2 linked regions of the Prochlorococcus marinus XMU1412 genome follow. The protein of the gene in region 2 interacts with the protein of the main gene of each other region in a pairwise test. Links are inferred from orthologs where the notes say so. Each region holds a gene or a part of one and is shown on either strand. Other genes may lie near its edges. The genes, in order: rplD and def.

The links.
Region 1: the proteins of def (region 2) and rplD interact in binary tests that used the Escherichia coli proteins (3 or more experiments, as listed by UniProt). The link is inferred for Prochlorococcus marinus XMU1412 from one-to-one orthologs.

What each region holds. Positions count from the first base shown.
Region 1 is NZ_JAAORJ010000004.1:460,763-477,198, forward strand. What follows is about bases 8,880-11,795. They hold rplD (50S ribosomal protein L4), read right to left. Parts: upstream 10,696-11,795; coding sequence 10,063-10,695; downstream 8,880-10,062. Other genes in these bases: rplB (50S ribosomal protein L2), read right to left, coding at 8,888-9,751; HA152_RS09095 (50S ribosomal protein L23), read right to left, coding at 9,764-10,066; rplC (50S ribosomal protein L3), read right to left, coding at 10,692-11,345; ndhN (NAD(P)H-quinone oxidoreductase subunit N), read left to right, coding at 11,625-11,795. Outside these bases: rpsK (30S ribosomal protein S11), read right to left, coding at 1-192; rpsM (30S ribosomal protein S13), read right to left, coding at 236-601; rpmJ (50S ribosomal protein L36), read right to left, coding at 643-759; HA152_RS09010 (adenylate kinase), read right to left, coding at 805-1,353; preprotein translocase subunit SecY, read right to left, coding at 1,353-2,672; rplO (50S ribosomal protein L15), read right to left, coding at 2,702-3,160; rpsE (30S ribosomal protein S5), read right to left, coding at 3,166-3,786; rplR (50S ribosomal protein L18), read right to left, coding at 3,803-4,171; rplF (50S ribosomal protein L6), read right to left, coding at 4,186-4,725; rpsH (30S ribosomal protein S8), read right to left, coding at 4,738-5,139; rplE (50S ribosomal protein L5), read right to left, coding at 5,149-5,688; rplX (50S ribosomal protein L24), read right to left, coding at 5,763-6,119; rplN (50S ribosomal protein L14), read right to left, coding at 6,120-6,485; rpsQ (30S ribosomal protein S17), read right to left, coding at 6,482-6,748; rpmC (50S ribosomal protein L29), read right to left, coding at 6,758-6,976; rplP (50S ribosomal protein L16), read right to left, coding at 6,973-7,446; and 9 more genes.
Region 2 is NZ_JAAORJ010000001.1:70,566-86,857, reverse strand. What follows is about bases 13,521-16,292. They hold def (peptide deformylase), read left to right. Parts: upstream 13,521-14,489; coding sequence 14,490-15,095; downstream 15,096-16,292. Other genes in these bases: HA152_RS00350 (ABC transporter ATP-binding protein/permease), read left to right, coding at 15,809-16,292; HA152_RS00355 (hypothetical protein), read left to right, coding at 15,488-15,766; HA152_RS00360 (histidine triad nucleotide-binding protein), read left to right, coding at 15,100-15,441; HA152_RS00370 (alpha/beta hydrolase family protein), read right to left, coding at 13,521-14,412. In the rest of the region: HA152_RS00440 (NAD(P)/FAD-dependent oxidoreductase), read right to left, coding at 1-125; HA152_RS00435 (phosphoadenylyl-sulfate reductase), read left to right, coding at 221-943; HA152_RS00430 (type III pantothenate kinase), read left to right, coding at 959-1,654; bcp (thioredoxin-dependent thiol peroxidase), read right to left, coding at 1,646-2,113; HA152_RS00420 (4'-phosphopantetheinyl transferase family protein), read left to right, coding at 2,113-2,769; HA152_RS00415 (replication-associated recombination protein A), read right to left, coding at 2,766-4,055; HA152_RS00410 (alpha-D-glucose phosphate-specific phosphoglucomutase), read right to left, coding at 4,090-5,727; HA152_RS00405 (hypothetical protein), read right to left, coding at 5,760-5,930; HA152_RS00400 (DUF4912 domain-containing protein), read right to left, coding at 5,943-7,043; HA152_RS00395 (hypothetical protein), read right to left, coding at 7,317-7,670; Fe-S cluster assembly protein SufB, read left to right, coding at 7,766-9,208; Fe-S cluster assembly ATPase SufC, read left to right, coding at 9,230-10,015; HA152_RS00380 (SufD family Fe-S cluster assembly protein), read left to right, coding at 10,020-11,237; HA152_RS00375 (SufS family cysteine desulfurase), read left to right, coding at 11,237-12,490; more of HA152_RS00370, read right to left, coding at 12,487-13,520. UniProt on the Escherichia coli protein: Removes the formyl group from the N-terminal Met of newly synthesized proteins. Requires at least a dipeptide for an efficient rate of reaction. N-terminal L-methionine is a prerequisite for activity but the enzyme has broad specificity at other positions.

The sequences.
Region 1 (16,436 bases), on a different replicon or contig from region 2:
AGCAGCAAATGGTGTACCTTTCCGAGCGCCTTTAAATCCACTTGCGCCTGCAGAAGACCAAGAAATTACATGGCCAGAGGTGTCAGTAATTGAGACGATAGTATTATTAAATGTGCTTTGGATATGTACCACCCCATTCGGTACATTACGTTTAGATTTCTTTGAACCTGTTTTTTTTACTGTAGCTGGCATGATGTTTTAATTTAATACTTCAGTTTGTGGATAGTTTAGTTAATTATTTTTTTCTTCCAGCAACTGTTTTCCTAGAACCCCGTCTTGTTCTTGCATTGGTTCTAGTTCTTTGACCTCTTACTGGAAGACTCATTCTATGTCTTCTACCTCTTACACACCCTATATCTTGTAGACGTTTTAAAGCCATTCCCTCTTTTCTTCTCAAATCCCCTTCTAAAGTGAATTCTTCTGTGGCACCTCTAAGTTTTTGCACATCAGAATCTGAAAGGTCTTTGACGCGAGTATCTGGGTTTACACCCGTATTAGCAAGAATTAGCTTTGATCTCGTTAAACCAATTCCATAAACGTATGTTAGTGCAATTTCAACTCGCTTTTCGCGAGGTATGTCAATTCCTGCAATCCTGGCCACGTGTTTTGAATAAGTAAAAGTTTGAATTAAAGGGTTGAAATTTAACCCTGACGCTGTTTATTGCGAGGTCTTTTCTTGTTAATAACATAGATTTTACCTCTTCTCCTCACGATCTGATCGTCAGGACTAATTTTTTTGACTGAAGATCTGACCTTCATAAGGGATTAACAAATAAAACGTTAATACTATATTCTACATCATGATCAAGCCATTTTTTGTTTGATATCGGAGGAAATGGTTTTTAAATCTCTATCAGCGTCAATATATTCTAACAATGAAAGATCTTTAAAATATTGAATCAATGGTTCTGTAGTTTTTTTATAAATGGCAACTCTTGTTCTAATTGTCTCTTCTGTATCATCTTTTCTCCCTCTTAAAAGCAATCGCTTAATTAGCACTTCTTCTGGAATATCTAAATAAAAAACCACTTCCAAAGGTTGATCTATTTCATTTAAGACTTCATTCAATGAATTTGCTTGAGATAAATTTCTTGGGTAACCATCTAGAATCCAACCTTTATTATCCTTGACTAAGTTATGTCTTACTATCTTTAATACGAGTTCATCACTAACAAGTTCCCCTCGATTCATAATATCTTTTACTTGAATACCAAGTGTAGTATTCATTTCGATTTCTTTTCTTAATAATTCACCAGTAGAAAGGTGTAAGTAAGAATTAGTTTGACTTAGCAATTCCGCTTGAGTCCCTTTCCCTGCTCCAGGAGCTCCTAAGAATAGTAAATGTTTCTTCATTAATTGTTAATTAGTCCCTCATACCTTTGTGAAATAACATAAGTTTGAATTTGCTTAGCAGTATCTATAGCAACACCCACTAGAATAAGTAATGAAGTCGCTCCTAAACCTTGAAAGGTCTGAACATTTGTAGCTCTTTCAACTGCAGCTGGGATTATAGCTACTGAACCCAGAAATAATCCTCCCAATAAAGTTAACCTATTTTGTATACCTGATAGATAGTTTGCTGTATTAGTTCCTGGTCTAACTCCTGGTATCGCTACTCCTCCTTTCTTTAAATTTGAAGCTACATCAACTGGATTAATAGTAAGAGATGCATAAAAATAGGAGAACCCCAAAATCAAGGAGAAGAAAGTAAGAGCATATGGCCATGGATTAGAAGATCCGGGATTTAAACTACTAGCTAACTTAATTAAGACTGGATTACCCGTAACATTTGCAATAGTTATAGGTAAAAAGATTAAAGCAGATGCAAATATTATAGGCATGACTCCACCTGCATTTAATTTCAAAGGTAAATAACTTTGCCTCGTAGGAAGTAGTGTTGAACTTCCTATCTGCCTTTTTGCACTAACAATAGGAATGCGTCTTGCTCCCTCTTGGACAAAAATAATCCCAACAATTGTCAGTAAAAATACTCCAAGTAAAACTGCTATACCCAAAACATCTCCTCTATCGCCAGTTTGAGCTTTTTCAATGGTTGAACTTAGAGCCTTAGGCAAAGTCGAAACAATATTCAAAAAAATTACCAGTGAAGCTCCTTGACCTATCCCTTTCTCTGTAATAATTTCACTAAACCACATTACTAACATTGAGCCAGTCACTAAGGCAATAGAGGTTTGCAAGACAAATGTAGTTTCACTTATCCCTTGAATAGCATATTGTCTGAGAATTAAGGAAAAAATTATGCTTTGCAAAAACCCCCATCCTAATGAAACATATCTAGTTATTTGAGCAATTTTTCTTCTTCCCGCTTCTCCTTCATTTTTTTGTAAATCTTCAAGCACCGGCAATGAAGCTGTGAGAAGCTGAATAATAATTGATGCGTTAATAAAAGGAAGTATGCCTAATGCAAATATCCCTAAGGTTGAAATTCCTCCTCCAGTAAAAATGTCTAAAAATCCTATAAGTTGACCCCCTTGATCTATAAAACTTTTAAAAGCAACCCTATCAATACCAGGCATCGGGATATAAATACCAAGTCTTACTAAAAGGAGAAGACCTAAAGTTGTTAAAACTCTACTCCTTAGCTCTTTATTTAAAAATAATTGGGAAAGTATTTCAGAAGCGCTAGGATTTCTACTTTTGTTGACAAACATTTTTAAGCTTACCTAAATTTTAAGTAAATTTATTTATTATTTATAAGCTCGCAGGATCCGCCTGCGTCCTCAATTTTTTGTTTTGCAATTTTTGTAAATGCATGAGCTTGGACTTTTAACTTTACATTAAGTTTTCCGTTGCCAAGGATTTTTAGAGGAAATTTGGGCTTGAATATCAATCCTTTCTTAACTAATGAGTCTAGGTTCACAGTATCGTTATCTTTGAAATCATTTAGTTTTTCTAAATTAATTATAGAAAAGTTCTTTTGATTAATTATTTCAAAGTGCTTTAATTTTGGAACTCTTCTATATAGGGGCATTTGACCACCTTCGAAACCTGGACGTGTGGGTCTTCCGGAACGTGACTTTTGCCCTCTCATTCCAAAACCACATGAAGCACCCTGACCGGCTGCGATACCTCTACCCTTTCTTAATTTCTTCTTTCTCGAGCCAGAATTTGATTTAAGTGAATTTAATGTTGAAGTCATAATTTTCAAGAATAAAGCTGTTCAAGTGAAATGCCTCTCTCCCTTGAGGCAGATTTGTGTGTTCTTAATTGAGAAAGAGCCACCATAGCAGCTCTAGCATTATTCAAAGGTGTTTTACTACCCAATCTTTTTGCTAAAACATTTTTTATGCCGGCTAATTCTAAAACTGTTCTTATTGAACCACCAGCAATTACACCTGTACCTGGGGCAGCTGGTCTAATTAGTACATTAGCAGCACCATCTTGACCTATAGATAAAGTCGGTATTGAATTATTTGGAGTTAAGGGAACCCTAACAAGATTCTTTTTACCATCTGAAACTCCTTTTCTCACCGCTCCAATAACATCCCCTGCCTTACCAACTCCTACTCCAACTTGGCCTTTTTCATTACCAACTACAACAATTGCTCTAAAACTCATTTTCTTTCCACCTTTAACAGTCTTAGAAACGCGTCGAATTTGAACAACTCTTTCTTGCCAATCAGAATCTCTCTCTAGATTTTTTGAATCACCTCTTCTATTTCTTTTTCGATCATTACGATTATTCTTTTTTTGTTCTACGGGCATAGCTGCAGGAACATTATCGTTCTTGGATTGAATTTCTTGTTTTGTTGGAGTGTCAGTCATAGTAAAAAATTAAAAGTTAGAATTCTAGGCCGGCTTCACGAGCAGCATCTGCAAGTGCCTTTACTCTACCGTGATATAAATTACCTCCACGATCAAAAATTACTTGCTTAATACCTTTTTTTATCGCTCTCTTTGCTAATAATTTTCCAACAATAGAAGAAGAACTACAATCAGAAGGTAATTTCTCAGATTTTTCTCTTAGTTCTTTATCAACAGTTGAAGCTGAGCAAATAGTTGTTTGAGCGCTATCATCTATAACCTGAGCATAAATATGGTTATTAGAGCGAAAAACAGACAATCTTGGACGAGTTGCGTCTCCAATTAAGAATCTCCTTAATCTTCTATGTCTTTTTTGGGTTTGTAATTTCCTGGAAAGTTTGGTCATTTTTTTAATTGGAATTATTTTTTGCCAGATTTACCAGCTTTTCTGAGAATTCTCTCATCATGATATTTAATTCCTTTACCTTTATATGGCTCTGGAGGTCTAATTGATCTGATTTTTGCTGCTTCATTGCCAACAATTTCCTTATCAATTCCAGATACGGTAACGTTTGTATTACTCTCAACTTTGTATGTTATACCATCAGGGGGGATCATTTCTACAGGATGACTATATCCTGCACTTACAACTAGATTTTTACCTTTTACTTGTGCTCTTGATCCAACGCCTACAATTTCTAGTTTCTTTGAAAAACCTTGAGTAACTCCCTCAACCATATTTGCAATTAAAGCTCTACATAAACCATGTCTCTGCCTTGAATGTATTTTGGTTGTGGTAGGACTTACGACAACAGTATTATCTTTCTTATCAAAGCTAACCCCCTCAGGCATAAGACGTTTTAACTCACCCTTTGGGCCCTTAACTGTAACTGTTAATCCATCAAAATCAACTGTAACTTTCTCTGGAATAAGTACTGGTGTTTTTCCGATTCTTGACATGATTAATTCTCCTTAATAAACATAGCAGAGGACTTCGCCGCCAATGCCTTGCTTTCTGGCATCGCGATCACTCATAACGCCTTTAGAAGTTGATATTATGGCAACTCCAAGACCTCCAAGAACTTTTGGTAAACCTCTAGTATTTTTATATATTCTCAAACCAGGTTTACTAACTCTTTGCATAGATCGAATAGTAGGAAATTTGTTTTTCCCACTATATTTGAGGCCGAGTATTATTTGTGATTTATAACCTTCACCTTCCTCATTAATATCAGAAATGAACCCCTCTTTTTGAAGTACTTTGGCGATACTTAAGGACATTTTTGAACTTGGGATTGTTGTGGATGTATGCTTTTTTTGACTCGCATTTCTAATTCGAGTTAGCATATCTGAAATAGGATCGTGATTTGACATAGTTTTAAATTAATTCTTACTAAAAGGCATTCCTAACTCCTGCAAAAGAGCTTTACCTTCTTGATCTGATTTTGCACTAGTGACAATAGTTATATCCATACCTCTTATTGAATCTATTTTATCAAAAGAGATTTCAGGAAAAATCAATTGCTCTTTCACGCCAACGGTGTAATTACCTCTCCCATCAAAACTTTTTGGATTAACTCCTCTAAAGTCTCTTATTCTTGGTAAAGCTAGATTTATAAATCTCTCCAAAAAAGAATACATCCTGTCTCCTCTCAAAGTTACAGTACAACCAATAGGCATGCCCTCACGAATTTTAAAACCCGCGATAGCTTTTTTGGCCCTAGTTACTAAAGCCTTTTGTCCTGTAATTGTTGCCATTTCATTTAAAGAGGCTTCAAGAGCTTTCGAATTTGAAGCTGCCTCACCAAGACCTCTGTTAACGTTGACTTTGACAACTTTAGGTACTTGATGAATATTCTTAAGACCAAGGTCTTTTAGAAGTTTTGGTCTTATTGATTCTTTGTAGCGATTTTTTAGAGTCATAATTTTTTGTTAATTCTGGTCTTTGTCAGAATTGATAAATTAGAAAAAGTTGAAATCTGGTTTCTGATGAAAAATTAATCAATTACTTCACCAGTTTTCTTCAATCTTCTTTTCTTAACCCCCTCTTTATCAATAAAATATTCAATCTTACTTGTAAGATTTTTATCCTTTGAAAAGAACATTACATTTGATGCATGTAAAGATGCTTCTTCTGTAAGTATTCTGCCAGTTTCACCTTCCTGAGTTGGTTTTACGTGTTTAGTCCTAAGGTTAATTCCTTTAACTACTACTCTATTTTCAAGAGGGATAGTTTTTAAAACCTCACCAGTTTTACCTTTGTCCTTACCGTTAATTACTTTTACCAAATCTCCAGTTTTGATTCTCATTTTTATTCTCTGGAAATTTTTCTTTTGCTTTAATGAATCCAACATTTAAATCACCTCCGGAGCAAGAGAAACAATCTTTGTATAATTTTTATCCCGCAGTTCTCTAGCTACAGGACCAAAGACCCTCGTACCTTTTGGATTCTTATCTTCATTAATCAATACTGCCGCGTTGTCATCAAATCTGATTGAATTACCAGTATTTCTTCTTAATGTTGCTTTAGTTCTGACGATAACAGCTTTAACAACTTCAGATTTCTTAACTCCCATATTTGGAAGAGCATCTTTTACAGTTGCTACGATTACATCCCCGACATGCGCATACCTTCTATTAGAACCTAAAACCCGAATACATTGGAGTCTTTTTGCTCCGCTATTATCGGCAACTGTTAAATAAGTTTCTTGTTGAATCATTTTTTAACCTCCTTAGCCTGACTTGTTTTATTGAGAATCTCTTCTATTGCCCATCTTTTATGAGCACTGAGCGGTCTAGTTTCTCTAATTTTAACTCGATCACCTAAAACACATGTATTTTCTGGATCATGCGCCTTATATCGTGTAGTTCTACTTACAATTTTTTTATAAGTAGGATGTGGATATCTGTTAATAACAGCAACAACAACTGTTTTATCCATTTTGTCGCTGACAACAGTACCAATTCTTTCTTTAAGTGCCATAACTAATAATTAATCAGAAGTTGTTTTAGAAGCAGATTCACTCTTACTGAGAGTGAGTAATTGCGCAATTTGTGTCTTGATAATTTTAAATTTATGAGTTTCATTGAGCTGTCTTGTAGCTTGCTTGAATCTCAAGTCAAAAAGATCTTTTCGTAATTGGTCAATCTTTTCTGTAATTTGTTCAGAATTTAATTTTTTAAATTCCTTAAGTGACTCTGAGTTTTTCATTGTTTAACCTCCTCTTGAGATTTTTTGGTATTTTCTTGGGAGGAATTGTCTAGATTTTTATCAATGGAAATAAATTTAGTTTTTACAGGAAGTTTGTATTGAGCCAAACGCATAGCTTCCTTTGCAATTTCCTCAGTGATATCCTCACCACCCATTTCAAAAAGTATTCTTCCAGGTTTTACTACTGCGACCCAAAACTCTGGATTACCTTTACCAGAACCCATTCTGGTTTCGGCAGGTCTCATGGTTACGGGTTTATCAGGAAATATTCTTATCCAGATTTGACCACCACGTTTGATATATCTGGTCATAGCTCTTCTGCTTGCTTCAATCTGACGTGCAGTTACCCAGCCACAGTCTTGAGCTTGGAGAGCAAATTGACCGAATGCAATAGTATTACCTTTTGAGGCTACACCCCTCATTCTGCCTCTATGTTGTTTACGGAATTTAGTACGTTTTGGACTAAGCATTTTTATACCTCCTATGAATTCTCATTTGAACGATCCTCAAATTGCTGAGGTCTTCTACTAGCTTTCCTCTTAGGGCTCGCACCAACAGGGATAGTTTGTTCTTCTTTAGGGAGAACTTCACCTTTGAAAACCCAAACTTTAATGCCTAGAACACCGTAAGTTGTATTAGCTTCTCGTGTTGCATAGTCAATTTCAGCTCTCAATGTATGTAATGGAACTCTACCTTCTCTAGTCCATTCAGTTCTTGCTATTTCAGCACCATTCAACCTTCCCCCTACTTGAATTTTAAGACCTAGAACTCCAGCCCTTTGAGCCCTTTGTAAGGCCATCCTAATAGTTCTTCTAAAGGCGACTCTTTTTTCTAGTTGTTGAGCAATATATTCAGCAAGTAAAAAAGCATCAGCGTCTACGCGTTCAACTTCAACAACGTTTATTCTGACTTGCCTTGTTCTATCACCTATAGTTTTTTGAATGCCAGATCTTAATTCTTCGATACCACTTCCTTGTCTTCCAACTATAACTCCTGGTCTTGCTGTTTTTAATTCAAGTTCCAGTTGGTCAGCTTTTCTTGCTATTAAGACATCGCTAATTCCTGCTGCTCCATATTTTTTTTGTATGAAGGTACGAATTTTAAAATCTTCTTGGAGAAGAATTGGATATGTTTTAGAAGTAGCAAACCACTTAGAGCGATGCTCTTGTGTAATTCCTAATCTTAGTCCAGAAGGATGTATTTTATGTCCCATTAGTTTTGTACCTCCGCATTAGTTTGAGTAGGAGCAGACTCAACAGAAATACTGATGTGGCAAGTCTGTTTTTTAATTGAAAAAGCTCGACCTTGAGCTCTGGGTCTATACCTTTTCATTACTGGACCACTATTAGCCCATGCAGAGGAAATAACTAGGGTAGATGGATCCATTCCAAGGTTATGTTCTGCATTAGCAACAGCAGATCTTAGAACTTTAGTAATGGGGTCTGTAGATCTGTAAGGCATAAATTCCAACATAATCAATGCATCTCTATAAGATCTACCCCTTATTTGATCCAAAACTCTTCTCACTTTAGAGGCTGATCCGCGAACATAATTCCCATGAGCAATTGCTGTTTTTGTTGTTTCAGGTGTTTTTGTCATGATTTTGCTCCTTTCTTATCTCTTATATGACCTCGGTAAGTGCGTGTAGGAGCAAATTCACCGAGTTTATGACCAATCATTTGTTCAGTAATAAATACTGGAATGTGAGTCTTGCCATTATGTACAGCGATTGTGTGACCGATCATTAAAGGTAAAATCGTAGAGGATCTTGACCAAGTTTTGATAACAGACTTGTCATTATCGGTATTTTGTTTTTCTACCTTCTTGAGCAGGCTATCTGCTATAAAAGGTCCTTTTTTTAGTGAACGTCCCATGATTATGTAATAGAAATTGAAATAATAAATGAAGTAATCAAGAGTCTCTTCCTCCTCTACTCCTCTTAGAAACGCGACGGCGTCTTCGAACAACTAATTTATTACTTGGTTTGTTCTTTTTACGTGTCTTTAGTCCAAGAGCTGGCTTACCCCATGGAGTAACTGGGCCTGCTCTACCAATTGGTGCTTTTCCCTCTCCTCCTCCATGTGGATGATCACATGGGTTCATTACACTACCTCTTACTTGAGGCCTTCTTCCAAGCCATCTTCTTCTTCCTGCTTTACCTAAGCTAGTATTTCTTATTTCAGAATTACCTACTTCACCAAGAGTTGCATAGCATTCTTTTCTTACAAGTCTTACCTCAGTAGATGGGAGCTTTAAAGCAACATAATCTCCCTCTTTTGCCATAACTTGAGCACTAGCTCCTGCGGATCTAACCATTTGAGCACCCCTACCTGCGTATAACTCAACACAATGAACACTAGATCCTAATGGCATAACAGAAAGAGGCATGGCATTTCCATCTTCAATTGGAACACTTTCTCCAGAAATTACATTTTGTCCGACTTTTACTCCTGCTGGAGCGATAATATATCTTTTCTCTCCATCTTCGTAAAATAAAAGTGCCAACCTTGCATTTCTATGAGGATCGTAATGTATAGCTGCAATTTTAGCGTTGATATTTCTTTTATCTCTTCTAAAGTCAACCAATCTATATTGCCTTTTGTGACCACCTCCACGATGACGACAAGTGATAACTCCACGATTATTCCTGCCTTTAACTCTATGTTTTGAAACTATTAGTGATCTTTCAGGTTTTGCACTTGTGATTTCACTAAAGTCAGTAACTACTCTCTGCCTAGTGCCAGGTGTGTAAGGTTTAAATTTACGTATTGCCATGATTAAAACTCCTTAAGATTCTGGAAATAGTTGGATTTTGTCTCCTTCAGCAAGACGTACAATTGCCTTCTTGACCTGAGAACGTTTACCGGAAAATTTCCCGACTCTTCTTGTTCTCCTAGGAGGGTTCATAGTGTTAACTCCTATGACTTTAACACTGAACAAGGCTTCAATAGCTGCCTTTATTTGTGGTTTAGCAGCTCTATGATCTACTTCGAAAGTATATTGGTTAAGATCTAGTGCATTTGTAGCTTTTTCAGTAATGACAGGCTTTCGTATTACATCGGCTAAACGAGAATCGAATAATTTACTCATGATGCATAAACCTCCTGAATTTTATCTATCGCTGATTGACCTATTACCAATTTATTGGCATTGAGAATATCAAATACATTTAATTGATCGGCGGCGATTAATTTTACTTTCTCAATATTATTAATGGATTTTTTTATAATATCGGAAGGGCTATCAAGAATAATCAAGACTTTTTCAGTTTTTTGTATACCTAATCGAGCAAGGCCATTGATGATATCACTTGTTTTAGGCTGCTTTAAAGTAGATCCAAAATCTTCAACAGCCTTCATATCAGATACTCTGGACATAAGAGCTGTTCTAAGAGCTAATCTACGTTCCTTACGATTCATATCAAGATTGTAAGAACGTGGCTTCGGTCCAAAAATAATTCCGCCACCAGGTCTTAAGGGTGTCCTTATTGATCCTTGACGAGCTCTTCCTGTACCTTTCTGTTTGTATGGCTTTCTACCGCCCCCGCGCACTTCAGATCTTGTCAAAGTTGATGCTGTCCCTTGTCTTTTATTTGCTAGCTGTCTAAGGACTGCTCTATGGATTAAGTCTGCCGAAGAAGTTTCTTTAGCAACTGCTAAATCAAGAGTAACTTTGCCTGATTTTTTACCATCCCACTTTAAAGTTTCAAGTGTTGTCATGATTTTTCACCTCCTTTTTTGCCTACAACATTATTTGGCTTAATGTTGACAATTGAGCCGGGCTTACCTGGAACAGAACCCTTTACTACAAGCAAATTCTTCTGATCATCAATTTTTAGAACTAACAATCCTTTGGTAGTTATCTGTTTTCCTCCATATCTTCCTGCCATTCTTTTCCCTGGATAAATTCTACCCGGAGTTGTTCCTGCTCCTGTAGATCCTGGTGCTCTATGATTTTTTGAACCATGACTCATAGGACCTCTGCTAAAACCATGTCTTTTCTGGTAACCTGAAAAACCTCTACCCATAGATTTGCCACTGATATCAACTTTTTGACCAACCTCAAAGTTTTTTACAGTTATTTGTTTACCGATTTCATAAGATGAAGTTTCTTCAACCCTATATTCTTTCAAATGCTTTAAAAGTTCTTCACCTGATTTTAATAAGTGTCCCTTTTCAGGTTTGTTTAAATGCTTCTCTTTGGACAAGCCATAACCTATCTGAACGGCGGTATAACCATCCAAAGCAGCTGTTTTCAATTGAGTGACGCGGCACGGACCAGCTTCTATAAGAGTAACTGGTACCGAATTACCTTTATCATCGAAAAGTTGGGACATGCCCAATTTCTTTCCTAAAATTCCGATAGACATAAGACTAAATTAGGCTAGCTCGTAATAATTTTTCAATTATCTAAACCCTTCAGTTATTAAGGTGAAGTTAATAAAAAAACAATTAGTAAGGTCGAGACTTATCTGAAATAATAGATAGTTTCTCTCGGGATAAACCCACCTGAGTTTTTTAACGAAACGCTAAAAAATGTGAAATTTTCAGAGGCTCGGCTAGCTTGCGAGCTTAAAAATTCACTGAATCACAATTGTACATCATCAAGTACCATAAAATAAAATAAAATAGAAATAAAGGAAATTTTTATGCCATTACTTCTCTCAGGGAAAAAGTTTCATAACGATTTAAAAACTAACAAATGTCTCGCAATATTTGCTCCTCTTGAAGGTGGTTATGAAACTCGTCTTTTGAGGAGAATGAGGGCCAAAGGCTTTAAAACTTTTATAACTTCAGCAAGAGGGCTTGGAGATCCAGAAGTTTTCTTGCTCAAATTGCATGGCGTTAGACCACCTCACCTTGGTCATCAAAGTGTAGGAAGAAACGGAGCGCTTGGGGAAGTTCAACAAGTAATCCCACAAGCTTCTGAGTTATTTAATGAAAATGATAAAAATAAATTACTTTGGTTATTAGAAGGTCAAGTATTATCTCAATCTGAATTAGAAAGCTTAATAGAGATTTGCACTAACGATAATAAACTAACAATAGTTGTTGAAATGGGGGGTTCAAGAAAACTTGAATGGAAACCATTAAGTAATTATATTTTGGATGAATTTGAAAGTTAAATTGTTTGATTAAAACCAAGAATAAAAAAGATAAATGGATTAAGTTAATTTGTGGTGCCAGTAATGAAGATATTGTTGCCATAGAAGATTTATGTGCAATTTATACTGCTGCTGGTGTCGACTACATAGATGTTGCAGCAGAAGAATCTATAGTTTATGCAGCAAAAAAAGGAATCGATTGGGCAAAAAAAGTCTTTAAAAACTCCCCTGGATTAATGATAAGTATTAGTGATGGTAATGATATCCACTTTCGAAAAGCAAAATTTGATCCTTTAAAATGTCCCCCTAGTTGTCCAAGACCATGTGAAAAAGTATGCCCCACCTTTGCAATTGATAATTTCGGAATTAAAGAGAGTAAATGTTATGGATGTGGAAGATGTTTAAATAGTTGTCCTCTAAATCTAATTAGTGAATATGAATATAATTTGTCAAAAAATGATTTAGCATCAACACTTCAAAAAATAAGGCCTAATGCAGTAGAAATTCATACAGAAATCAATCGCCTAGATTCTTTCACAAAAGTTGTAAGAATCCTTCAAAGTTCTGGAATAAAATTTGACAAGATATCTATTAGTTGTGGATTAAATCAATCTTTCAAACAAGCCCAAGAGCCCGAAGATCTTTTGAAAGCTCTTTGGGAAAGATATGAAATTCTGAATAAGCTAGATATTCCCCTTATTTGGCAACTAGATGGAAGGCCAATGTCTGGAGATCTTGCTCCTACAACAAGTAGAGATGCTGTTAAGTTGTTTGAAAAAATCGGTTCAGATCTTCCACCAGGATTAATTCAATTAGCAGGAGGAACAAATGAAAAAACTCATGAATTGTTGAATTCAAACAATCTCCCAGATGGAATAGCATTTGGAAGTGCTGCAAGAAAAATTATGCAGCCCCTTATAGAATTTGCTCACAAAAATAACAAAAAACTCTATGACTATCCTGAAATAATGGGTTTGGCGATCAAAAAAGCTCAGAAATTTCTAGAGCCATGGAAATCGAGCTCATTCAAATAATATTTTTATTTTTCAAAACTAGCGCCATGTTTATAAAAAATTTGTATTTTTTGGATAGAAAAAAATCTTTTCATGTATTAAAATAGTAATTCAATGGGCCGTCGCCAAGTGGTAAGGCATCGGGTTTTGGTCTCGACATTCCTAGGTTCGAATCCTAGCGGCCCAGTTCTAATATTCAATTGGTGTCTTCTCAAAAAATTTTTCTATTTGATTTTGATGGAGTAATAGTTGATGGAATGCAAGAATATTGGCATAGCTCCTTGCTGGCCTGTGAAAGATATTTAAATTCACCCAACATCACTATTGATCAAAAACTTTATCAAGGAGTACCAAATTCTTTCAAAGAAATTAGGCCTTGGGTTAAATATGGTTGGGAAATGATTCTAATTGTTCACGAAATTATAAAAACAGAAAATCCATTAAAAAGTGATAATAAAGATGATTTCATTAATAATTATCATCAAAATTGCCAGAGGATATTAAATGAAAATTCTTGGATAGCAGAAGATATACAAAAAATGTTAGATAAGTCTCGCAAGTACCAAATTGATAAAGATTTTAAATCGTGGGTAAATTTACATAAACCTTTTTTTGAAATTATAAATTTTATGAAAGAATTAAGCAAAAGAGGAATAAAAACTGGAGTTATAACAACTAAAGGTAAAATATTTGCAGAAAAAATTCTTAAACAATTAAATATTTTTCCAGAATTTATTTTTGGTTATGAATCAGGAACAAAAATCAAAATAGCTGAAAAAGTCACACAAACTTATGAAATTTTAGGCTTTATAGAAGATAGAAAAAAAACTCTAATCGATATTAAACAAAATTCAGAAACTTCTCACATTCCATGCTTCCTAGCTGATTGGGGATATTTGAAAGAATCAGATAAAAATAAGCTAAGTAATGAAATCAAATTATTAAAATTAGGAAACCTTGGAGAATTAGTTGCAATTTAAAGATAATCAGCTAGAGTACAGATGTACTATAGTTTGTATTTATGAAGTTTGGTTTAAATAAAAATTTCCAAATTTAGAATAATTACAAGAACTTTAACCGATAAATCAGACAAATGAGCCTTGAAGAAAAGAAAAAAACTGAATCAAAAGAAAAAGACAAGGCATTAAGTCTTGTCTTAGGTCAAATAGAAAGAAATTTTGGACGAGGTTCAATAATGAGACTTGGTGACGCCTCAAGAATGAAAGTAGAAACAATATCTACTGGAGCGCTCACATTAGATTTAGCATTAGGAGGAGGCTATCCAAAAGGAAGAGTAGTAGAAGTTTACGGACCAGAAAGTTCAGGAAAAACTACATTAACGCTTCACGCGATTGCGGAAGTCCAAAAAAATGGAGGAGTAGCTGCATTTGTAGATGCTGAGCATGCACTCGATCCAGTTTATGCGGCCTCTTTAGGTGTTGATGTTGAAAATTTATTAGTTTCACAGCCAGATACTGGTGAAATGGCTCTAGAAATAGTTGACCAACTCATAAGATCGAGTGCGGTAGATCTTGTTGTTGTTGACTCGGTCGCAGCACTAACCCCAAGAGCCGAGATAGAAGGAGAGATGGGAGATCACGTAATTGGAAGCCAAGCAAGGCTAATGAGCCAAGCAATGAGGAAAATAACAGGAAATATTGGCAAATCTGGATGTACGGTAATATTCCTGAATCAATTACGCCTAAAAATTGGCGTTACATACGGTAATCCAGAAACAACCACAGGAGGTAATGCATTAAAATTTTACGCCTCAGTAAGACTTGATATCAGAAGAATTCAAACTCTTAAAAGAGGTACTGAGGAATATGGCATAAGAGCAAAAGTGAAAGTAGCAAAAAACAAAGTTGCACCACCATTTAGAATTGCAGAATTTGATATTCTCTTTGGGAAAGGTATTAGTACAACAGGATGCTTATTAGATTTAGCAGAAGAGACTAATATCATCATAAGGAGAGGTGCTTGGTATAATTATGAAGGAGAAAATATTGGACAAGGAAGAGATAATACAATTCTTTGGCTTGATCAAAACTTAGAAATCAGGAATAAAGTAGAATCGATGGTTAAAGAGAAATTAACAGAAGGAACTGAAGTCAGTTCTAATTCAATGAAAGCATTAAATAGCAGCCCTGCTAATACAATCGCTGTTAATGATATAAAAACAGTAGCTTAGATTTATAAAGAATCAGCTAAAGTCCACCACCCAGCAGCAGGGCCTATAAATCTCACTACAATCCATAAGATTACTAACCCTCCGATTCCAAACCAACTGGCCTTAATACTTAATTTAATTAGGTTATCTCTTTGATTGATTGTAAAGGGAAGCCATTCAAATAATCTTGGAGATTCATCAATTTTAGTTTTAGTATTATTTTTTTTTGGAGGTAAACCAAGTGTTTTACGTCTTTTTGCTTCTCCCATATTTCTTTAGTTATTTACAAAATCATAAACTAATCAAAAGGTAGCATATAGTTAATTTGTTTTGAGGGTTGAATGTTTTGCAAAAGTAATCTTCCCCAGTTTCTTTTATTTGCTCTTCCATCTAGAATTATTAACTTACCTGAATTTCTTCTTAAAGGAGAAATAGATCTTTCAAGTTTAATTCTAGCTTGAGGAAGAAAGAAGTCTCTAAACCAATCTTGAGAAAGCTTATTTTTATGAGAGACAGTAATTGCATTAATGGGTTCTGACATATTCGGAATTGGAAGTAAAGGAATGATAATTTGTTCTGGAATTTGAATTAAATAAGAATTCATAATCCACCAGTCAAAACTAGAGCAAAGGATTTCATTTCTTCCTGAGGGAATTGTCTCAAGTAATACTCTCTTCCCGTAAGTAGAAGCTAATTCTGTAGCAAGATTAGTTTTTAAATCAATATCATCAGACAACACTAAAGTTAAACCCTTTCTAAAAAGTATTAACTTTTTGCATTTGTCCAAGATTGAATTGGTAAAAAGAGGATTATTAGGAAGCAACTGTTTAGTGGGTATATATAAAGAAATCTTTTTCTCTTCAAAATTACTCTTAAAATTAATAACCAAGTCAATATCTAAACTATGCTTTTTAAAATACATCTGGAAAAAATTATCTTTTCTCAATGCTGATAAAAAAACAAATTTATTATTTGAAAAAAATTCCTTAATTTGAAAAAGTTCATCTATTGGCTGTAAATACAAATTCCAATCTAAATTTGTATCGTTTAACTTTACCCAGCATGCCCAACCTTGAGATAATGCTTTGTTGACGCTTGAAAATTTATCAGAAAAAAAAGAATTTTCATAAAAAAAGTTTGACAAAAACCTAATTTCTTTTTCATCTAAACTGA
Region 2 (16,292 bases):
AAGTTAGTTTTAGAGTCAACCACAAGAATCGGTAAAGAAGGATTAAGATTCTTTAAATTCAAAGCAAATGTCATACCTGCAAAACCTGCTCCAACTATTACTATTGGTTTTTGTATGGATTTCATTAGAGAAATATTGTTATGCGTAAATGTATTATTAAACTATACGAATAATTTTTAAATTGAGCGAAATAAAATTAAACTCATAATCAAACTGAAGAATGATTGAAAAAATCCACAAAGATATTCAAACTCACTTGAGTAAATATAATCAAGAGCTTGTAGATATGAAGCCTCAAGGAATGCTTACATGGGGTTATGAAAAGTTTGATAATCAATTTGCTATTACAACAAGTTTTGGTATACAGTCATCAGTCCTTTTAGATATGGTCAGTAAATTATCTCTACAAAAAAAAATCAAAATATTTTGGATAGATACTGGTTATCTTCCTCCAGAAACATACCATTACGCTGAAAAGCTTATTGATAATTTATCCTTAGAAGTTGAAGTTCTGCAAAGTGAATTATCTCCAGCAAGAATGGAGGCCAAATACGGAAAACTTTGGGAAACAAAAAAAGAGAGTGATTTAGATAAATATCATGAATTGAGAAAGATAAAACCTTTAGAAAATGGTCTGGAAAAATATGATATTTTTTGCTGGGCAAGCGGTGTTAGATCAAGTCAAACAGATAATAGAAACAAAATGAAATTCATAGACGTAATTCGTCAAAGACTCTCTTTAAGACCTTTATTAAATTGGACAAATAAAGATATTTTTTATTATATGGAAGAGAATAATTTACCTGCTCATCCACTTTTTATCAAAGGTTATTCTTCTGTAGGAGATTGGCATTCAAGCAGTCCCGATGGTATTGAAACAAAAGGCAGAGATACAAGATTTGGGGGGATTAAACAAGAATGTGGAATACATACTAATAATTAAATTGATCATATAACAATGGTCTCAGATATAAATTTTCTATTAGTAGGCAATAGTAGGCTTCATTGGGCTAAATATTCTAAAAATCAATCTAAATTCTTTCATACCAAAAAAGAGCAAAAAGTTCCCGACAATATAGATCTTGATCAATTAATTTGGGCTTCTGTAGGAAAACTACCAAATTTTTTGCTGAAAAAAGAAAATGAAATAAAAACTAAAGATATCCAATTATCAAATCTTCCTGATTATTTTGGAGTGGATAGAGCTTTTGCCTGTATTGCCGCTTCACAAATTATTGAAAACCCTTTCAAAAAAGATTTGCTAATTGCAGATTTTGGAACAATATTATCAATAACAAAATTAAATTCAAATGGATCTATTATTGGAGGTCAACTTCTTCCAGGTTTTCTAACACAATTAAAATCAATGGAACAAAATACAAAAAATCTTAAAGTTCCCAAAAAATATGATATTCCGATCAAAGATTTCTTAATTAATACAGAAGAAGCAATCTTAAAAGGAGTAATCAACTCTCTTACTGGCGTGATTAATATTTTATTTAACCCCGAAAAGGATATTTTAATAATCTGTGGAGGAGACTCTCAATTACTAACAAAATCTCTAAAAACTAAAAATGAAAATATTATCAATGCTCCTAATTTAGTTATGGAGGGGATGATTATACACCACCTGTCCATAAAAAAATTAGCTTAACCCAAGGTCTGCAATTATATGATCAGCCATTATTGCTGCTTTTACCTTTAAGTAAATTTTTTCAATGTTACCTTCAGTATCAATTAAAAAAGTATTTCTCATCATTCCCATATATTCTTTTCCCATAAATTTTTTCAGTCCATAGCTATCGTAATCAGAAGAAACTTTGAAAGGTTCAGGATCAGTTAAAAGAATAAAAGGTAAATTAAATTTTTCTATAAACTTCTGATGAGAGGATGCATTATCTTTACTAATACCAAGCACAACAATATTATTTTTTTGGAGTAAATCCCAATTCTCTTTAAAATTACATGCTTCTTTAGTACATCCTGGAGTATTATCTTTTGGATAAAAATATAGTATTATTCTTTTACCTTTAAAATCACTAAGAGAAACTTCTTTTTCAAAAGAATCTTTTAATTTAAATTCTGGTGCTTTGTCGCCAACCTTAAGAGCCATTGAAATTATTAAATGAGTATGAATATAAAATACCAAAAATTTGGTTTTATGAGATTAAAGGTGTGCAAGATGTCGCAACTATAGAAGAAATTAAAACTGCAAAAAACCTAACAAATGCAAGATCAAAGATTTTCTTAGAAACAAGAGCTTATTTGCGACAATCACTGTCAACACTTTTTGATTTAGACCCCCTAGAAATTCCAATTAATGCTCAACCTGGAGAACCTCCAAGTTTACCCTCTGGCATGGGAAATATCAGTTTAAGTCATTGTAAAGATGCCATTACTATAGTCTGGCATAAAGGCAAAATAGGGATTGATATTGAGAGAATAGATAGAGATTTTAACCATATAAAATTTGCAAAAAAATATTTTTTTCATACCAATAAATCAAACCATAATAATTATTTAACAAAAAATATGATATTAAATCAATGGTGTGCTGTTGAAGCGGCTATAAAATGGGATCATGGAAAAATAGCTAAAGACATTAAATATTGGCAATTTTTTGAAAAGCCAAAAGAGTTAATTCATAAGAAGAAAAATATACATTTAAATTATTCACAGATTAACTTCCATAATTGGACTATCGCTTTAGCCTACGAAGAAAAAACTTCTTTAAATCCTGAGATTATTTGTTGTTCGAAAAGTTTTTAATTTTCTTTTCTTCTAAGCAGTTCTTCATATTGAGTTTTTTCCCATCCATTATTATTTGGTTCCCATATTTTTAAACCTCTTAAAGATTTAGGAAGATATTCTTGTAAGACCCAATTACCTGGATAATTATGAGGATTGACATAACTATTAGAATTATTTTTTAAATGAAGTGGAACATCAAAAGCATTGGTAGATTTGATTGTTTCAATTGCTTTAAAAATACTTTTCGTACTATTACTTTTTGGAGAAATAGATAAATATAAAGAAGCTTGCGTTAAAAAATATAATCCTTCTGGAAAACCAACTCTATCAAAAGCATCACAACAGGATTGTACAACTACTATGGCATTAGGATCAGCTATTCCAATATCTTCACTGGCAGATATAAGTAATCTTCTAAAAATAAAATTAGGATCTTCACCAGCCTCCAACATATTCGCAAGCCAGAATAAAGTTGCATCTGGATCAGAGCCTCTTATGGACTTGATAAAGGCACTTATTACATCGTAATGATTTTGACCATTTTTATCGTAAACAATATTTTTCTTTTGTAGTGCATCCTCTGCTATTGAGAGATTAATGTTGATTTCTTTAGCATCATTTTCAGCAGTTGTTTCTATGGCCATCTCTAGCGCATTGATTAATGTCCTTGCATCTCCACCAGAAAATTTAATTAAATGACTTATAGCATCTTGAGTTAAATAAACTTTTTTTGAATCTTTTTGTTTTGAATAGTAAGTAATGACTTTTTGTATTATTTTCTGCAAATCATTTTCTACCAAAGGAAGTAATGTAAAAATAAGAGACCTACTAACAAGCGCTTTATTAACAGCAAAGAAAGGGTTTTCAGTTGTAGCACCAATAAAAGTTATAGTTCCATTTTCTATTGAAGGTAATAAAGCGTCTTGCTGAACTGATGTAAATCTATGAACTTCATCGATAAATAAAATTGTTTTTCTTTTTGAATTTATTAATCTATCTTTTGCATTAGCAATTTCATTTCTTAATTCTTTAACACTTGATAATACTGCATTTAACTTAATTAATTTTGAACGCGTATTAAAAGAAATAATTTCAATTAGAGTAGTTTTCCCAACACCCGGAGGGCCAGAAAAAATAAAATTACTAATCTTATCGTTTATTATTGCACTTCTTAAAAGCGAATTCTCATTCAGGATTGGTTGTTGACCGAAAAAATCTTCCAAATTCTTTGGTCTTAATTTATCTGCCAAAGGTGCATTGTTTTCTATTTGAGAATAATTAGTAAATAAATTTTCTGAATGCATATAAATAAAAATCAAAAAATCATTACTTTCAATTCTATGTAATTACTGTAGGAGTTTCCATTTGAGTAAGTTTTGAAATATTCAATAAAGCATCTAAATCATCAATTAGAGGTTTCAAAGCGATCTGAGGATTTAACGAAAGATTCTGTTGAGGATCGAAAAATTTCTCAAAGTAAAGTCTTAATGTTGCACCCTTAGTTCCAGTTCCAGAAAGGCGAACAATTACTCGAGAATTATCATCAAGGACTAATCTTAACCCTTGATTTTCACTTATGGAATTATCAACGGGATCTAAATATGAAAAGTTATCTGCAACTTTAACTAAATGGCTAGCAAAAATATTTCCTTTTAAATTTTCGAGCATAGAAGTTAGATTACCAAAGATTTGATTAGCAATATTTGATGGAATTGCCTCATAATCATGTCTTGAATAATAATTCCTACCAAATTGTTTCCAATGATTCTGCATCAAATCACTTACCGAACATTTTTTCTCAGCTAAAACTTGTAACCAATACAAAACTGCCCATAGTCCATCTTTCTCTCTCACATGATTACTACCTGTTCCAAAACTTTCTTCTCCACATAAAGTAATTAAATTAGAATCTAAAAGATTTCCAAAAAACTTCCAGCCAGTAGGTGTCTCGAAACAAGGTATATTTAATGCTCGAGCAACATTATCAACCGCTGAACTGGTTGGCATGGATCGTGCCACACCTGTAATACCATCTTTATAACCAGGGACACATTTTGTGTTAGCAGTGATAACTGCTAGGCTATCACTAGGATTTACAAAACATCCACTTCCTAAAATCATATTTCTATCTCCATCACCATCGCATGCAGCACCAAAACTATAAGATTTTTTATTTAATAACAAATCAGCCAAGTGGGATGCGTAAGTAAGATTAGGATCAGGATGTAAACCTCCAAAATCTTTTAACGGGTTACCATTCATGACACAATCAGGTCCAAGACCCATTTTTTCAACAAAAATATTTTTTGCATATGGGCCTGTAACCGCATTCATTGCATCAAAGATTAAAGAGAAGTCTTTTTTTAAAAAATCACTAATTTGATCAAAGTCAAAAATTTTCTCCATCAAATTAGAATAATCTGTTAATCCATCAATAATTTCTAAGGTAGTTTCGTCGTAAGGATAAGTTCCATATTCACTAAAATCAGGTAGTTGAATTTTACAGATTTTATAACTAGTAAGTAATTGTGAAGCCTTGAAAATCTTATTAGTAATTATCTCAGGAGCTGGGCCACCATTAGAGATATTCAATTTCACTCCAAAGTCGCCATCAATACCACCAGGATTATGGCTTGCAGAAAGAATAATTCCACCAATAGCTTTTTCTTTTCTAATTAAATGTGATGTCGCAGGAGTAGATAATAAACCGTATTTTGGAACAATCACCTTTTGAACTTTATGAGCGATGCATATTTGGACAATTTTTTCTATTGCTTCGATATTGCCATATCTGCCATCACCACCAACAACTAATGTTGAACCTTTTAAATCTTCTAATGATTGTAAAATTGCTTCAATAAAAATTTCTAGATAATGTTCTTCCTGAAACTTTAAAGTACTTTTTCTTAATCCAGAGGTGCCTGGTTTTTGATCTAAAAAAGGAGAATTGATATTAATTACACTAACTTGATTCATATTTTTAAGAGACTTCCAAAAATCTAACTAAATTAATGAGGCATTTCGGAAGTTCTTAACATAGCGATAAACCATAAGGAAGAAATTAATAATGCACTAAGGATTCCATAGTTAACACCAAATTTAGAAATTGTAATTGGAACTATTAGTGGAAACGTTAATGCCCCAAACAATGGAGTAAAAGCTACAATTTTTTTCAACATTAATTTAATTTATTAAAACCATTCAGTCTCAGCATTATCTTTTTCATTAGTATCGTCAAGTGGTGTAGTTCTATCAAATTTCATTGATATACTTTTTTCTTGCTCACCTGATACATCAACAGCTTTAATATCATATTTTTGAGTCCCGTCTCTAAATGGAACTTGAATTCTAAAAGTACCATCTGCAGCAAGAGGTACATCTTCTCCACCTATTGTAAGTTTTGCAGAAGGCTCTGTAGCTCCATAAACAATTAATTCAGCATCAGCAACAAGCCAAAAAGATCTATTCTTAACAATTCCACTTCCAGAATCATTTAAACCTGATGACCATTTACCAACACCTGAGTCTGTAAGATTATCATTGAGATTTGTTGAATTTAGGTTTTCCATAAATTCTTCAGAACCAACTTTTCTTCTGAGAGGAATGTTTGTTGCTGCTTGGTATAACCTTTCATGCATACCATTTTGTTCTGAAACAACAGGATTAGAAATATCTGGAATTGATTCAGAAGTAGAATCTAAATTAAATGGTACAAATTTATCAAGAATTTGCTCAGAAGGATGTGACCCAGGAACATGGCTTATCGAAGAGAATGCCAATGACATCCAGTTAAAACCATATTTGTAACCTAATTCAACTTTATAATCTCTATCTGCAAGTGGGATTGGCAAGTACCACTCGGTACTGTAACTATCAACTGTTATCTCCCTTAGTGTTCCTTGATTCAAGTTGCTTCCTTGAGAACCTGATGCATCAAATAATCGTAAACATAATTTATTGGCTCCCAAAGATTGTGCTTTAACTCTATCTGCGTCAGATATTTGCCAAAAAACATAAGCCCAATCTGGATCCCGGGGTAGGAAAACTACATTTGTTTTAACTTCTTCAGTACTCTTGAAAGTATTGGACTCAGAAGTTTCTTCAGATTTAGACTCAGGAGGTGCAGTATATTCTTTTATTGTAGATTTTTCTTGATATTTAAGTATTAAATCAACTAAAACAGCTTTTGTTTTGCGACTATACAGCGGAACCGATAATTTACTTGCTTCTTGACGTAATTGTCTGAGGGTTAGTGAGAGTAATTGATCTTTATTCATGATCCCATCAGCCACTTTAAATTCTCCGTTTTTGTTTGGGATCAGTATGTTCTTTTTTTTTAGGAATTGTGTGTCTTTTTGGCCTGTCGTCAGGATCCTCTGACTACTAAAAAATTCTCAAAATTGATATTTCTCTTCAAAACAGTTGGTATCAAAGAAATTAATTAATTTTCAGATCTTTTTAAAATGTGAATTAATTTTCTTTTTTTTTAAATTTTATTACCTGAATTTGTTAACGACTCAACAAAAATATATTTTTTCTTCGGGATCAGTTAAATAAATGAGAATTCAGCGTTGTTCCACCAGAAGTACTAAATCATCTATCTCTAAATCCTCAATACTTTTACCTATTTTTTTTGAAAAAGTACTTAATGTTTTCGAAGTGGATTCTAACTGCTCATAAAAAAGATCACTAAATTTTTTATCATCAAATTTTTTGGATTGGTTATCACACCATTCTCTCAGGGGATTTTTATTTTGATATTCCAAACTACTATCTACATTGATAATTTTTAAAATCTGAAGGCAATGAGCGAGTATTCTTAAATGATGTTTCTGCATTATGGGTAGATCAAGATTATCAATTTCTTGAATAGTTTCTATGTTTAATGGGTTAGACAAGGGATCAAGATGATTAGACATTAATTTTTAGTTTTAATAAAGGAAAAAAACTCAATATTGGGGGGATCTTTCGTTAGAGTATATAAAGCTAATTGTAATAAGTTATTCTTGATAACATGGTCAACGAAAATTTAGTTAAAGATGTAGTAAAAGAGCCTTACAAATATGGTTTCGTTACTGATATTGAAACTGAAAAAATAGAAAAGGGATTAAATGAAGATATCATAAAATTAATTTCACTGAAAAAAGAAGAGCCAAAATTTCTTCTTGATTTTAGATTAAAAGCCTTTAAAAAATGGCAAAAAATGAAAGAGCCTGACTGGGCAGCATTAGGATATAAAAAAATTGATTATCAAGATATTATTTATTACTCTGCTCCTAAGCGAAAAGAGAAAATTTCTAGCTTAGATGAAGTTGATCCCAAACTTCTTGAGACTTTTGACAAATTAGGAATACCCCTCACAGAGCAAAAAAAACTCACAAATGTAGCAGTAGATGCTGTCTTTGATAGTGTTTCCATAGCCACAACTTTTAGAGAAGAACTTGCTGAACATGGAGTTATATTTTGCTCAATTAGTGAAGCAGTAAAAAATCATGCGGATTTGATTGAAAAATATTTAGGTACAGTGGTTCCAGCTAGTGATAATTACTTTGCAGCACTAAATTCTGCAGTTTTTAGTGATGGTTCTTTTGTCTATATCCCAAAAGGTGTTACCTGCCCTATGGATCTATCTTCCTACTTCAGAATTAATAGTGGAGATTCAGGGCAATTCGAAAGAACACTAATCATTGCTGAAGAATCAAGTTCTGTAAGTTATTTGGAAGGTTGTACAGCTCCAATGTTTGATACTAATACCCTACATGCAGCAGTTGTAGAGCTTGTAGCATTAGACGACGCCTCAATAAAATATTCAACAGTGCAAAATTGGTATGCTGGTGATGAAGAAGGTATTGGCGGAATTTTTAATTTTGTCACCAAGAGAGGAAAATGTTTAGGTAAGAGAAGTAAAATTAGCTGGTCTCAAGTTGAAACAGGGTCTGCAATTACATGGAAATATCCTAGCTGTCTTCTTTTAGGGGAAGAATCTGTAGGAGAATTTTATTCAGTGGCTCTCACCAATAATCGACAGCAAGCAGATACCGGCACAAAAATGATCCATATTGGTCCTAAGACCAAATCAACTATTGTTAGCAAAGGTATTAGTGCAGGGAACTCAAAAAATAGCTACAGAGGTCTTGTCAAAATGGGAACGAAAGCTACAGGATCAAGAAATTACAGTCAATGTGATTCAATGTTAATAGGGGATCAAGCTACTGCAAATACATTCCCTTACATCAAATCTCAACAACCCAATTCTGAAATTGAGCATGAAGCAAGCACATGTAGAATCTCAGAAGACCAACTTTTTTATCTCCAAAGCAGAGGTATAGAATTTGAGGAGGCAGTATCTATGATGGTCAGCGGTTTTTGCAGAGATGTATTTAATCAATTACCTATGGAATTTGCTGCTGAAGCAGATAAGTTACTGGCACTTAAACTAGAGGGATCAGTAGGTTAATTTATCAATTTCTAAACTGAAATGCAAAGTAAAATGAAAGAATCAGACCCAATTTTAGAAGTTGAAAATCTCTCTGCATCTACTGATAATCTTCCAATTTTAAAAGGGGTTTCACTTACTGTCTATCCTGGAGAAATCCATGCCATTATGGGAAGAAATGGATGTGGCAAAAGTACTCTTTCGAAAATCATTGCAGGACATCCCTCATATAGTATTACAAATGGCGACATAAAATTTTTAGGTGAAAACATCAACTCTCTAGAACCTGAAGAGAGATCTCAATCAGGAATTTTTCTTGGTTTCCAATATCCAATTGAGATTCCAGGTGTAAGTAATCTTGAGTTTCTTAGAGTTTCAACTAATGCTAGAAGGAAATTCCTCAACAAAGAAGAATTGGATACTTTTGATTTTGAAGAATTAGTTAAAGAAAAGTTAGAAATTGTGAAAATGGATCACGCATTCCTATCAAGGAGTGTAAATCAAGGCTTTTCTGGAGGTGAAAAAAAAAGAAATGAGATTCTGCAAATGGCTTTGCTTGAGCCCAAGATAGCAATATTAGATGAGACCGATTCTGGTCTAGATATCGATGCTCTAAGAATAGTGGCATCAGGAATTAAAAAAATTTCTAATGCACAGACTGGAATTATACTTATTACCCACTATCAAAGATTATTAGATGAAATTAAACCAAATTATGTCCATGTTATGTCAGACGGACAAATCATAAAAACTGGTGAGAGTGATCTTGCTCTAGAGCTTGAGGAAAAAGGGTATGAATGGACTGATAACTTTATAAAAGAGACCTAAAGAAATGAAAATTATTGAAAAAATAAAAACAAATAAATCGGATGATAACCTAACAGAAATACAAAAAATCTGTCTTAATAAATTACAATCAACCCCTCTCCCTAATCCTAAAAGTGAACTATGGAGACTTTCAAATAAATCAAAATTGTCAAACTTTTTAGATTATTCAGTTAATGAAAAAAATTCACAATTTGATATGCCATACCCGAAAAATTCGCAAAGTACTATTAGGTTAATAATTGGTGAGAATTGCCAAATTAAATTAATAGAGAAAAATTATTCAATACAGCAATTAAGTGAGGATGAATTACAAAAATATATCAAAGAACAGATATCTTTTTTCCAGCAAAACGAAAATTGGAGTGACCTACTAAATCTTTCTTTAAGTTGTAAAAATAATATTTTGGGATTAAAAATAAATGGATCAAAAATTCCTCCTATTGAAATTTTTAGTAATGCATCAAGTAATGCTTTAAACGCAAAAACCCTAGTAATATTTTTAGAAAATAATTGTGATGTTGAATTATTACAAGTAAATCTTTGTAAAGAAAACTCTTCATTATCTCAATCAACTTTCTTTTGCTTGAAAGAAAATAGTTCCTTAAATCATGGTGTTGTTTCTTACGGTGAAAACAGATCCAATCTATTAAATTCTCTCAATGTAATACAACAAAAAAATAGTGCATACAACTTAGGATCTTTACATTTCAAATTCAATTACGCGAGATTTGAAATTAGTATTAAACAATCTGCGGGAAACGCTAAAACAAATATCAAAGGTATGCAAATAACCAAAAAAGATGAGCAAATTTCAACCTATACAAAAATAGAATTTAATGGCCCAAATGGATTTCTAGATCAAATTAATAAATCACTTGCTGATGATAAATCACATGCAATATTTGAAGGTTCAATAATAGTTCCGAAAATTGCCCAGAGAACTGATGCTTCCCAATTAAGCAGAAATTTACTTTTATCAAATCTCGCACAAATAGATACCAAACCTCAATTAGAAATAATTGCTGATGATGTCAAATGCAAACATGGAGCTACAATTTCACAACTAAATGAAGAAGAACTTTTTTATATGCGAACAAGAGGGATCACATTAACAGAAGCAAGTAAACTACAATTAAGTTCTTACTTTCAAGAAATACTTTCATTTATTCCCATTTCAAAAGATAAATGGGATTTGCTTGATAAACTTTTAAATGAGAATTAATGGAAACGATTCACAATTTTCCTGAAATAACGAAGAAAGACTTTCCTCTTTTAAATAAGAACTTTAAAAGTAATGAGCAAATTATTTATTTAGACCATGCTGCGACCACACAAAAACCAATACAAGTCTTGAAAAAAATTGATGAATATTACAAAAACTTTAATGCCAATGTACATAGAGGGGCACATCAATTAAGTGCTAAAGCAACAGAAGAATTTGAAAATGCACGATATTTAATTAGCAAATATATAAAAGCGAATTCAACAAAAGAAATTATTTTCACAAGAAATGCTACTGAGGCAATCAATCTAGTAGCTAGATCATGGGGCGAATATTCATTAAAAGAAAACGATGAAATTCTCTTATCAATAATGGAGCATCATAGCAATATTGTTCCATGGCAAATGGTTGCAGCAAAAAATAAATGCAAATTAAAATTTATAGGTATAGATAAAGATGGGAAATTAGATATAGACGACTTTAAATCAAAACTAACATCTAGAACTAAACTTGTTAGCCTAGTACATGTTAGTAATACCCTAGGTTGCTGTAATCCAATAAAAGAAATAACTACATTAGCTAAACAAAAAGGTTCTTTAGTTTTAATAGATGCATGCCAAAGTTTGGCTCATCAAAAACTGGATGTGATTGATCTTAATATAGATTTTTTAGCTGGATCAGGACATAAACTATGCGGTCCTACAGGTATTGGCTTCCTCTGGTCAAGAAAAGAAATCCTAGAAAAAATTCCTCCTCTCTTTGGAGGTGGCGAAATGATTCAAGATGTTTTTGAAGAGACAAGTACTTGGGCAGAGCTACCACACAAATTTGAAGCCGGAACTCCAGCCATCGCAGAAGCAATAGGTCTTGCAGAAGCAATCAATTATATTAACAATATTGGATTGAATGAAATTCATGAATATGAAAAGACTATTACTAAATATTTATTTGAAAAATTAAATCAAATAGAAAATATTGAAATCATAGGTCCATCACCGGAGATAGATCCAAACAGAGCCTCACTTGCCACCTTTTATATAAAAAATATACATTCAAATGATATTGCTGAAATTCTTGATTCAAAAGGAATTTGCATCAGAAGTGGCCACCATTGCTGTCAACCTCTTCACAGATACATTGGAATTAAATCAACAGCCAGAATCAGTATGAATTTCACAACCAATAAGGAAGAAATTGATATGTTTATAGAAAAATTAAAAGATACTATTGATTTTCTAAAAATCAATTCTTAAATATTCAAAGCATTTTTTAGAAATTCCTGAGATTTTTGCATTACTACTTCTTTATTTTCAATATTTCTAAAACCATGACCTTCATTATCAAAAAAAATAACTTCTGAATATTTATTATTCTGAATCAAAATTTCTTGAATTTTTAAAGTTTGTTTATAAGAAATAACTGTATCTTTTTTTCCATGAAACAATAAGATAGGTTTTTTTATTTTGTTAATATGATTTATCGGTGATCTATTTATATAATCATCATGGTTTTTTGCATAATTTCCAACCAAAGAATTTAAATAATCTTTTTCAAACCTATGAGTGTTGTAATGCATATCCTTCAAATCAATAACAGGATATTTACAAATTGCCGCTGTAAAAATGGACCCATATAATAAACAATTCAGGGCAGTTAACCCACCAGCACTATTCCCAAAAATTACCACTTTTTCACTATCAACTTGATTTGATTTAATCAATTCAAGAGCTAGTGCTTTGCAATCATAAGAATCAACAATACCCCATTTATAATTCAACCTCTCTCTATATGCTTTGCCAAATCCTGATGATCCTCCATAATTTACTTCAGCAACAAAAAATCCCTTCGACGTCCAATATTGAACTTCAGAATTATATGATCCATCAAAACATGAAGTTGGTCCGCTATGTGCTCTAACAAGGAGCGGTGGCTTTCTAAAATTTTCAACAAGCGGCTTATAAAGAAAAGAATGAGTAGATTGAGCCTCAAAACCTTTAAACCAAAATGTTTCAGGTTTTGAACAATCTTTTATATGATCAAAAAATATCTGCTCAGAAAAACTTGATAAAACTTTTTTTGCACAATCAATTTCAAATACAATTCCCAAAAAATCAGATCCATAACCTTTTAAAAGAACTTTTTTCCGAAAAACACTGAAATCACTTATTGAGGTAAAAGGAGTAGAAAATTCTTTAACAAATTCAAGATCTTTATATTGTTCCACTATTAAACTATTTTCTTTTTTTGCTATACAAAATAAATTTTCTATAGTCCCTGAAAAGAATGCTATTCCAGTGACCCATTGTGGCGCTCCATATTCAATCAAATTTCTCTCTACTCTTTTCTTAATAAAAATATTCTCAATTTCACTAACATCTAAAAACAATAAGTTCCACCATCCAGAACTATCTTCAGAACATACCAAATGTGTTTCACTTATCCAATAGGGTTGAAAAAAAGACACTTTTTTCTTGGAATTTATCAGCTTATTTGAGAATTTCTTTATTTTTTGTATCTCGCCATCTAAATCTATTTGAGCAAAAAACAGCTCATTTTTCTCCCAGGGCATATATGGAGAATCCCACTCTATCCAAGAAAGTAAGTTAGCAGATGTATTAGAAGATAATTCTCCAGCAAAATTTTTAAATTTTTTTATTCGATGAATATCCTGTTTAGTTTTTTTTAAATTTAAAGAAAATAAATAATCTCTATTATTTATTTCACAAATTCCATACAATAAATTTTTTTCAGAAATGACAAATGAAGAATCAAAGTTTCCATCAATTGATTTAGATAGTTGATTAGGTTCTTGAACTGAAGCGAGATATTTATTTTGGCTTCTGTAAGTTGAAGCTGCCTCTTTAAAAATTTGAAACCATACTGCCTTAGTTATCTGATCTATCCATATCAAATAAAAATTATTTTTAAAATATATACACTTATAAGATTTACCACCATATCCATGAAAATTATTTTTAATATAGTATTTTTTACTTGTTAATTGCTGGGGAAACGCTTCTTTGACATCAAATGGTCTTGCAAAAATGGCATTTTCATTTTGACTTTCACCAACAACATCAATCCAAAAAATGGTATCCCTAATAATAGTTAATTCCTTGAAAGCATTTTTTTTAGATTCAGTTTGCCTAACTTTTAACTTATGATCATTACTCATTTAAAAAATATATAAAGAAAGTAAATTAAAGTGCTAGTATTTTTATAGCTAAACTATTAATTAAAAACTTTTTTAACGTGGCAAACCATTTTTCACAACTTGCAAAAAAGTCAAGAACAAATGGAAGCTCAGAAAAAATTGCAAAAGAACAAACAGGTAAGCCATCTCTAGATATTTATAAACTTGGTGATGAGGTATTAAGACAAAATTCCAAAAGAATAACTAAGGTTGACGAATCCATTAGAGAACTTGCTAAAGAAATGCTTCAAAGCATGTACGCAGCTAAAGGAATTGGACTTGCAGCACCTCAAATTGGAATCAACAAAGAGCTTCTTGTCATAGATGTAAATTTTGAAGATTCAGCAGCAGAACCTCTAATATTAATCAATCCAGAAATTACAGACTTTGGAACAACCCTTAATTCATACGAAGAAGGCTGCTTAAGTATACCTGGCGTATATTTAAATGTAGTAAGACCATCAACTATAAAATTAAAATTTAGAGATGAAATGGGGAGACCACGAAAAATGAAAGCAGATGGACTTCTGGCGAGGTGTATTCAACACGAAATGGATCACTTAAACGGAATATTATTCGTTGATAGAGTTACATCAAAAGATGATTTGAACAAAGAACTTATAAAGGAAGGGTTCAACGAAAAAGACGTAATTTCTATTAATTAATCTAATGACTGAAACTACAATATTTCAAAAAATAATTAATAAAGAAATACCCTGCGATAAGCTTTATGAAGATGAGTTTTGTATTGCGTTTAATGATATCCAAGCGCAAGCACCAGTGCACTTTTTAGTGATTCCCAAAAAACCAATTATTAGTTTATTAGATTGTATTGAAGAAGATGCAAATCTATTAGGGCATTTACTTTTTGTTGGTGGTAAAATAGCTAAATCAAAACATTTAACTAATTGGAGAACAGTAATTAATACTGGAGCAGAATCTGGACAAACAGTTTTTCATTTGCATATTCATTTTTTATCTGGAAGAAAAATGAATTGGCCCCCAGGTTAAAACTCTCGAAAGAAAAGTTTATGGGTTATAAATAAGTAAAAACATAATGAATACACCAGATTCCTTAAATACAAAATCCAAAAATTTTTTCAATTTAATCTCAAAAAATTGGGAAGATCTAGACGATTCAATCAAAACTAAGTTAATAAAAATTTGGAAGGTTTTAACTTATAAATGGCAATTACAAATTTTATTTAATCTACCTTTTCTTTTATGGTGGTTATTAGATAAATCTTTTCCAAAAATTCATAAATTTGATATGACAATCTTGAATTACTTAAATTTACCTGAGTGGGCACTTTCATTTATTGGCTTTGGTCAATAGACTGCTAAAAGTTATAATTTACCTTATAAAACTAGTCGAGTAATGAATAAAGCAATTAATAATAAAACCAAAATATTGTACCAATTACAAAAATTAAGGAAGCTTTCTCAGCCTTTTTTTCTTCCCATAGATCAATGTAATGGATTCCAATTCATATGGCTTTTGATTTCTCTTTTATTTTGTGTTGGAGGCGTAGTACTTGTTGGTCTTACAGGAATAATTAGTTTTTTTGAAAGCTTTCAACCAATTTTTCTTGAAAAGTATTTCGGAGGTGTAGTAAGTACTATCAGTTCAATTTGGGCTGGTAGCTGGGGATTGCTTTTCTCTGCCTTATTTCTAATTGGATCAGGGAGCTTTTTTAGCTTAAGACGTCAATTAAAAAACCGTAGATGGTTACATTGGTTATTCCTTGCGATAATTGTATTAATGCTTTTAGCTGTAAATGGAATAAACGCAGGCATTGGATTCATTGCAAGAGATTTAACAAATGCTTTAGTTGAAAAACAAGAAGATGGGTTTTATCGGA